Regions from separate parts of the Acuticoccus sp. I52.16.1 genome, predicted to be linked through region 1. Evidence: riboswitches for the same ligand, from Rfam matches in the RefSeq annotation. Region 1 holds a riboswitch; the other holds the start of a gene.
What was found. Region 1 has a riboswitch for glycine ahead of gcvT (glycine cleavage system aminomethyltransferase GcvT). Riboswitches for the same ligand answer to the same signal wherever they lie in the genome.
Positions count from the first base shown of each region.

Region 2: it holds a riboswitch for glycine, as region 1 does, so the genes downstream of both, MRB58_RS09790 (D-amino acid dehydrogenase) here and gcvT (glycine cleavage system aminomethyltransferase GcvT) in region 1, are expected to answer to the same signal.

Region 1 is NZ_CP094828.1:159,683-164,065, forward strand. Features, by position in the region: gene gcvPA (aminomethyl-transferring glycine dehydrogenase subunit GcvPA) at 1-86, opposite strand, end outside; gene MRB58_RS00725 (nuclear transport factor 2 family protein) at 89-517, opposite strand; gene MRB58_RS00730 (NUDIX hydrolase) at 514-960, opposite strand; gene gcvH (glycine cleavage system protein GcvH) at 957-1,325, opposite strand; gene gcvT (glycine cleavage system aminomethyltransferase GcvT) at 1,327-2,448, opposite strand; glycine riboswitch at 2,503-2,598, opposite strand; glycine riboswitch at 2,600-2,696, opposite strand; gene MRB58_RS00745 (nitronate monooxygenase family protein) at 2,776-3,777, opposite strand; gene MRB58_RS00750 (MaoC/PaaZ C-terminal domain-containing protein) at 3,869-4,383, opposite strand, start outside.
Region 2 is NZ_CP094828.1:2,172,705-2,177,087, reverse strand. Features, by position in the region: gene MRB58_RS09800 (pyrroloquinoline quinone-dependent dehydrogenase) at 1-1,847, opposite strand, end outside; gene MRB58_RS09795 (hypothetical protein) at 1,847-2,224, opposite strand; glycine riboswitch at 2,563-2,652, shown strand; gene MRB58_RS09790 (D-amino acid dehydrogenase) at 2,784-4,034, shown strand; gene MRB58_RS09785 (metallophosphoesterase family protein) at 4,074-4,383, opposite strand, start outside.

The DNA.
Region 1 (4,383 bases):
TCGACGAACAGGTCGTCGATCGCGCCGACGCCGATCTTCTTCAGCATCAGCGCCCGGTCGTCAGCCGTCAGCGGATGGTAACGCATCGTTACTCCTCAGAGGTCATGAGTTGCACCGCACGCGAGATGCGGTCCAGGTTGTGGAATTCGACCAGCTCGACGATCTGCAAGTCGCGAACGGTCAGAAACATGGCGGTCCGAATGGCGACCTTCACACCCGTCGCCCGCTCGATCCCGTAGGCCGTGGTGCTCGCGGCGACGTTGTCCCCGTCGGTGACCACCGCCGAGAGATCCTCCCGCTCGTCGATGGCCCAGGTCTCGTCCACGCGTGCGAACCACAGGCGCACCCCGGCGTGCCCCTCGTAGATGCCGCAGCTGGGGTCCTGCGCCCCGCGAGTGTGCACCTCGACCCGCACGTCCGGCGCGACGTAGGTCAGCGCCTTGTCGTAGTCCCGCTCCCGGTAGGCGGTGAAGCAGGCGAAGAATACGTTGCTGGGAGACACGATCCGTCCACTCATCGGACCATGCGCTCCAGCGGGTCGTAGCGGGCGAGCGGGGGCTCGCCGAAGGCGATCGTCGGCAGACTGTCGGGTTTGAAACGCACGCCGACGAGTTCGTCCGGGGCGAAGAAGCGCCGCTCGGTGACGATCGCATCCGGATCGCGCCAGGCGGGGTCGATGCTCCCGCCGGTCACCCGCGCACGGAAGAACAGCTCCACCTGGTGGAAGCCCGTCTGCGGATTGTGGAACTCGTTGACGAGGGCGAGCCCGCCGACCTCGACGGTGAGGCCGGTCTCCTCGTGGACCTCGCGCCTCAGGTTGGTGGTGAGGTCGGTCCCCGCCTCGACGCCGCCGCCGGGGGCGCACCAGAGGTCGCTCTGCCCGTCGGGATACGCGTTGACGAGGAGGAGGCGGCCCTCCTCGACGACGAGCGCGCGGACGGCGAGGCGGGGTGAACTCACGATATCGTCTTCAGATACTCGTCGTAGCCGGCCTGATCCATGAGGTCGGAGAGGTCCACGCCCTCGGCCTTGAACTTCACGAACCAGCCGTCCGACTCCGGTGCCTCGTTGACGAGCTCGGGCTTCTCGTCGAGCGCGGCGTTGACCTCGACGACCTCGCCGTCGACCGGGGCGTAGACGTCGGACGCGGCCTTGACGCTTTCGACCACGGCGAAGGCGTCGCCCTTGGCCAGCGTCTTGCCGACGTCGGGCAGCTCGACGAAAGTGATGTCGCCGAGTTGCTCCTGGGCGTGGTCGGAGATGCCCACGGTGAGGACACCGTCGGTGTCTTCGATCCACTCGTGGTCCTTGGTGAAGCGCTTCATCTTACGTCTTTCGTTTGGCTCGCGATGGCACGAAGGGGAGCGGGGCGACGGTCACCGGGACCGACTTCCCGCGCACGATTGCGGCAAGCTCCGTGCCGATTTCGGCGTGCTGGCCGGCGACGAAGCCCATGGCGATCGGTGCGCCCACGGTGGGGCCGACGCCGCCCGAGGTGACGAGGCCGACGTCCCGGCCGTCGAGCTGCAGCACGGCGCCCGCGCGAGCCGGCACGCGGCCGCCGACGGCAAGACCCACGCGCTTGCGGTTCGGTCCGTCCGCCAGCTCGGCCAGGATGCGCTCTTGGCCGAGAAAGCCGCCCTCCTCGCGCCGCCGCTTGGGCATGACGAAGCCGAGGTCGGCCTCCACCGGGCTGATCTCCTCCGACAGGTCCTGCCCGTAGAGGCACAGCCCCGCCTCCAGGCGCAGCGTGTCGCGCGCGCCGAGGCCGACCGGCGCCACGCGCGCGTCCTCGCAAAGCGTCGTCCAGGCGGTGGCGGCGACCGCGTTCGGCACGGAGATCTCGAACCCGTCCTCGCCGGTATAGCCGCAGCGCGAGATCATCGCGTCGGCGCCGAAGGCGGTGCCGTAGGCGGCGGTCATGAAGGTGAGCGCGGACAGGTCGACGTCGACGTGCGGCGCCAGCGCCGCCTCCGCCGCGGGGCCCTGGATGGCGATCAGCGCGCGGTCCAGCGGGGTGACGGTGACCTTGGCGTCGGCGTGGGCGGCGAAGTGGGTGGCGACCGCCTCACGCCGCGCGCCGTTGACGACGACGCGCAGGTGGTCGCCCATGTTGGTGATGATGAGATCGTCGACCACGCCGCCGGCCTCGTTGGTGAGCACGCTGTAGCGCGCGGCTCCCTCCTTCAGCCCGGTGATGTTGGACGGGGTCAGGCGCTCCAGCCACGCGGCGGCCGCGCCCGGCTCGCTCTCGTCGAGGCGGAGCTGGCCCATGTGGGACACGTCGAACAGGCCAGCACCCTCGCGGCAGGCGGTATGCTCGGCCATGATTCCGCTATATTGCAGCGGCATCAGGTAACCCGCGAACGGGACCATGCGGGCGCCGGCCGCCTTGTGGACCTCCACCAGCGGGGTGTGCTTCAGCGCATCGGTCGGAACTTCGGCCAAACCATTCTCCTAGCCCATGACAAAGGTCGCCCGGCGATTGCCGAACTCTCGAGCCCTTCTGTCATGGCACCTGAGAGATTTCCCGCCGGGCCTCGCGGCCGAGACGGCTACTCCTTCGGTGGACGGCTGCCGCCGCCGCTTTCCAGAATGTCTTTGACGCGCGGTCCTTTTGCCTGAGAGTTTCCGGGCCGTTGCTCCTTCGGCGCCGCAACCGTTCGTCGGGTTGCGGTCTCTCCCGCGCGCTGTGCCAACAATGATTGCCCGGGCGCGAAAGTCAAGGTGAGCGCCCCTGTCACCCCCGACCAAGGTGGTGACGCACGCCCGCCGCTACTGCGCGGCGAGCGAGGCCGCTTCGGTGTCGGCGCCCAACAACCGGCGACGTGCGGCGGCGTATTCACGGGCCAGACGGTCGACCAGCGCGGCGGCCGGCAGGACCGCGTCGACCGCGCCGATCCCCTGCCCCGAACCCCAGATCTGCGACCACGACTTGGGCTTGGACGAGCCGGAGCCGAAGTTCATCGCCGACGGATCGCTGGTGGGCAGGTTGTCCGGATCCATCCCGGCGGCCGCCACGGACGGCTTCAGATAATTGCCCCAGACGCCGGTGAAGAGATCCGAATAGACGATGTCGTCCGCCCCGCCGGCGACGATCATCGCCTTGTAGGCCTCGACCGCGTTGGCCTCTTCGGTGGCAATGAAGGCCGAGCCGATGTAGGCCGCGTCCGCGCCCATTGCCTCGGCCGACAAGACGGCGTCGCCGCGGGCGATCGCGCCCGAGAGCACCAGCGGCCCGTCGAACCACCGGCGGATCTCCTGGACGAGCGCGAACGGCGAGAGCGTGCCGGCATGCCCGCCTGCGCCGGCGGCGACGGCGACGAGACCGTCCGCCCCCTTCTCGATCGCCTTCCTGGCGAAGCGGTCGTTGATGACGTCGTGCAGCACGCTGGCGCCGACCGAGTGCGCCGCCTCGTTCACCTCCACCCGCGCACCGAGCGAGGTGATCCACACCGGCACTTTCCACTTCACGCAGATCTCGATGTCGCGCTCCAGGCGCTTGTTGGTGCGGTGGACGATCTGGTTGACCGCGAAGGGCGCCGCCGGCCGGTCGGGATTGGCCTGGTTGTAGCGATCCAGCTCCTCGGTGATGCGCTTCAGCCAGGCCTCCAGCATGATCGGCTCGCCGTCCGTCTCGCGCGCATTGAGCGCGGGGAAGGAGCCGATGATGCCGGCCTTGCACTGTGCCAGCACGAGGTCCGGATTGGAGATGATGAAGAGCGGCGACCCCACGACGGGGATCCGCAGCGACTTGATCGTTTCGCGCAATGACACGGGCGTCTCGCTCCTGTTTTCCCCGATACTCGACCGTTCCAGGCTCCGGGACAAGACCCGTGCCGTAGCACTTATCCGGCGGTCACCCTCTTCAGGCGTCGAACTCGAACCGCCCGTTGGTCAGGACGGTCACCTCGCGTGCCGGCACCCGGGCGGTGTAGTTCGCCACCCCCGGCGCCACGACCCACATATCGACCGCGATCGCCTCGCCGGGGAAGACCGGCGAGGAGAAGCGGCCGTCCTGTCCGCGCACGCGCGCCGGGTCGTTGTCGCACAGGGTCAGAAGCAGCGCGCGGCAGGCGATGCCGAAGGTCGCCATGCCGTGCAGGATGGGCCGGTCGAAGCCGGAGCGGCGAGCGCTGGCGGGGTCCGAGTGGAGCGGGTTGTAGTCGCCAGACAGGCGGTAGATCAGCGCCTGCCCCGGCTGCGTGGCGATCGTCACCGTGCGGTCCGGCGCGCGCTCCGGCATCTGCGCCGCGGCGAGCGGCGCCGTCGTCTGCGCCCGGCCGAAGCCCCCTTGCCCGCGCGCGAACGCCGACTGACGCACCGTGGCGTAGGGCGCGCCCGTCGCCGCGTCGACGATGGTCCGCTCGGTGACGATGAGCC
Region 2 (4,383 bases), 2.0 Mb from region 1:
CCGAGCGGCCGGTCCCACACGGTCTCGCCCGTCTCGATGTCGATCGCCTGGATCCCACCGTAGGGCGGCGCGGTGCAGGGAACGCCGGTATAGTCGTTGCGCCAGCCGGCGTTGACGTCGATCGCGTACGGCGCGCCCACCTGCGGGTCTCCGGCGCCCTCGGGCGACGAGGTACCGGCGTTGTCGGTCTCGTAGATCGGCTTCCACCCCTTCGCGTCCGCCTCCGCCCGCGGGACGAGCTGGTTGTGGTTCGGCACGTCGTTGTAGTTGGCGATGATGAGGCCCTTCTCCGGGTCGAAGGCGATCGAGCCCCAGTCGTTGCCGCCATTGTAGCCGGGGTACTGAATCCACGGCTTGTCGGCCGAGGGCGGGGTGTAGAAGCCCTCGTAGTTCGACAGGCGGAACTGGATCCGGCACCAGAGCTGGTCGATCGGCGAGAAGCCCCACATGTCCTTCTCTTCCAGCGGGTCCTTGCGCAGCGTGTGCCACTCGGATGTCGGCTGCGTCTGGGACAGAGTGTCCGGCTCCAGCTCGCCGGTGGACGGCACGGCGATCTCGCCGACCGGGGTCAGCGGCTCGCCCGTCTCGCGGTTCAGGATATAGATGTCGCCCTGCTTGGAGGGCAGGATCACCGCCGGCACCGTGTCACCACCTTCGCCGGGGTAGTCGATCAGCGTCACCTGGCTGCCGAGGTCGTAGTCCCACACGTCCTTGTGCACGGTCTGGAAGGACCACGCCGGCTCGCCGGTGGTCACGTCGATCGCGACGAGCGAGGTGGACCACTTGTTCTCCGCTTCGGAGCGGTTGGAGGCCCAGTAGTCGACCGCCGAGTTACCGAGCGGCAGATATACGAGCCCGAGCGCTTCGTCCGCCGTCGCGGTGGTCCACATGTTGGGCGTGCCGCGGGTGTAGGTCTCGCCCTCGGGCGGGCCGTCCTTCATCTCCTCGGGCGCGGCGAGGTCCCAGGCCCAGGCGAGTTCGCCCGTCACCGCATCGTAGCCGCGGATGACGCCGGACGGGGCGTCCTCGGCCTGCCCGTCCTTCACCTGCGCGCCGGTGACGGCGATGCCGCGCACGATGGCCGGCGGGGCGGTCACGGCGTACCAGCCGGGCACCTTGTCGCCAATGCCGTCCCACAGGTCGACCTGGCCGTTCTCTCCGAAATCGGCGCACAGCTCGCCGGTCGCGCTGTCGACGGCGATCAGGCGGGCGTCGAGCGTGCCTTCGACGACGCGCGTCTTGCAGGGCGCATCCTCCGGCAGCTCCGGCGCGGTGTAGACGGCGACGCCGCGGCAGCTGGCACCATAGGGGATCGCCTCGTTCGCCACCTCGGGGTCGTAGCGCCAGTTCTCTTCGCCGGTGGCGGCGTCGATCGAGATGAGGATGTTCTTCGCCGAGCACATCAAGAGGGCGTCGCCGACCTTCACCGGCGTGTTCTCGGGCGAATATTTGTCGGACGCCGAGCCCTCCGGCAGGTCGCCGGTGTGGAACACCCAGGCGCGCTCCAGATCGCCGACGTTCTCCGGCGTGATCTGTCCGAGCGGCGAGTAGCGCTGCGCATTCGGCCCGCCGCCCCAGAACGGCCAGTCGGCGCCGGCTTCGGGCTGCGGCTGCGGCTCGCGCGCGGTGGTTTGGGTGGCGACCGGCGCGGCCTCGGTCGGGGCGGCAGCGGCATCGTCGGGCGCGGCATCGCGGGGCGCCGCCTCGGTCTGAGCCGGGGTGGACTGCGGCGTCGACGGCTGCACGGTCGCGGCGGGCTCGGTGGTGTCCTGCGCGAGGGCAGGGGCGGTGAGGGCGCTCGTCACCAACAGCGTTGCGGCGAGCCGGGCGGACATGGAAATGTGCATCACAGAGCACCTTCGCGCGTGCGGCGGCCGAGGAGCGGCAGGAAGAGAAGCAGGATGACGAGGAGCACCGTCGGTGCGACCAGGCGCGGCACCTGCGCCCACCAGTCGGTCCCCACCTCCCAGAAGGCCCAGGCGACGGTGCCGGCCCAGACGAGCAGGTAGAGCCAGATGGCGGCCATGCTGCGCTGCGCCAGGAGGATGGCGACGATGATCAGGCCGAGCCCGGCGATGCCGTAATACCAGCTGCCGCCCAGCGTGATGAGCCAGGCGCCGAGGCCGGCGAGCGGCAGGCCGAGCAAGGCGACGAAGACGGCGAGGATACTCGTCGCCCAGTGGCCGCGGTGCGGCGGAGAATGCGGTTGGGATGCGTGCGCCACGGAGAACCCCTTCGTGCGTGGATCGGGATGGCGGTCGGTGCTGGGGGGTCGGGGTAGGTCCTGGCCCCGCGGCCGAGACGCCGTGGGTCTAACGGGCCAACGCGGTCGGCGCGCAATCGTTCACTCGTAGATGAATTACAAGGACGAAATTCCGGGGCACGGCCCGCGCTGCGCCCCGGTCCGCCGTCGTCGTCACGGACCATGCGGCGCCTGGGCCGTCGCCACGGAAAGGCCGGGCCTGTCCCGTCGGGGCGCGTTGCGCAAATTTGCGGCAAGTCAAGTTTTCGGTTGCGCGAGATCTTGCGAAATTCGCCGAAATGGCCTACCTCAGCAGTATTCAGACGGCACCGGGAGAAGAGGGGGTCCGCCCCCTCGCCGAAGGAGCAACCGCCCCGGAAACTCTCAGGTCCCAGGACCGGTGTCGTCTCAACACTCCGGAAAGCGGCCCGCACACCGGGTCCACCGTAGGAGAAAGCCCGCCACCGGTGGGCGAAGCTCTCAGGTTCCAAGCACGGAGGGGGCAACGCGGCAGACGCCGCCCGTGCGTGGAGCTATCTCGATGACCCATGTCGCCATCATCGGCGCCGGTGTGACCGGCTTGACCACCGCCTATGCCCTCCTCGACCGCGGGTTCGAGGTCACCGTCTTCGACCGCAACCGCTACGCCGCGATGGAGACGAGCTTCGCCAACGGCGGCCAGCTCTCCGCCTCCAACGCCGAGACGTGGACCCAGTGGGGCACGGTCCTCAAGGGCCTGAAGTGGATGCTGCAGGCCGATGCGCCGCTGCTGGTCAACCCGCGCCCTACCCTCCACAAGATGCAGTGGATGGCCAAGTTCCTCGCCAACATCCCGAACTATCGTGCCAACACGGTCGAGACCGTGCGCCTCGCCATCGCCGCCCGCGCCGTCCTCTACGAGATGGCCGAGCGCGAAGGCATCGACTTCGACCTCGAGCATCGCGGCATCCTGCACTTCTACTCCACCATGAAGGACATGCAGCACGCCCGTGAGGTGAACGGCCTCCTCGCCGAGGGCGGCCTCGAGCGGCGCGAGCTGTCGCCGGCCGAGGTCCGCGCCGTCGAGCCGGCCCTGCGCGGCGATTTCGCCGGCGGCTTCTTCACCGAGAGCGATGCGTCGGGCGACATCCACAAGTTCACCATGGGCCTCGCCCGCGCCTGCGTGCGCCGCGGCGCGACCCTGCGCATGGGCACCACGGTCGACACCGTCGCCGCCGTCGAGGGCGGCGTGCGCATCGCCGCCGACGGGATCGAGGAACGCTTCGACGGCGTGGTCGTCGCCGCCGGCGTCAAGAGCCGCGACGTCGCCCGTCAGCTCGGCGACACGGTCGATATCTACCCGGTGAAGGGTTACTCGATCACGGTGGAGCTGAAGGACGAGCTGTCCCGCGCCGCCGCGCCCTGGGTGAGCCTGCTGGACGACCGCGCCAAGATCGTGTCGAGCCGCCTGGGCGAGGATCGCCTGCGCATCGCCGGCACCGCCGAGTTCAACGGCGCCAACCTCGACATTCGCGCCGACCGCATCCGTCCGCTGGTCGCGTGGGCGGAGAAGTACTTCCCCGCGCTCTCCACCGAGCATGCGGTGCCGTGGGCGGGCCTGCGGCCGATGATGCCCTCGATGCTGCCCCGTGTCGGCCGTGGCAAGCACGCCGGCGTCTTCTACAACACCGGCCACGGCCACCTGGGCTGGACCCTGTCCGCCGCCACGGCCGAGCTGGTCGCCGACCGTGTGGAGGACGAACTGGCGCCGCAGCGCCCGGTGGTGCGGCCCGCCTTCGCGCTCGCCGCCTGATCCCGCGCCGCTTCGTTCTGCGAGACGTGCCCGGCCGGCCTACATCGCCGCGCCGGGCGCTGGACCGAGGCTGCCGAACAGAGCGACCTCGCCGTCCAGCCGCACACAGGTGAGGTTGTTGGTGTAGAAGGCGCCGGTGTCGATGCACAGGCGCCCCTCGCTCTCGATCGGTTTCACGTCCGCGTAGTGGCCGTGGACCACCAGCTTGTCGGCCCGCCATGTCGCGCCCGGATGCTCGGGATCGCCCCACAACATCACCGCCTCGTCCTGCAATTCCAGGTCCACCCCGGGCTCCAGATCGGCGTGGACGAAGACGACGTCGCCGGAGGTGTGGTAGTTGACGAGCTTG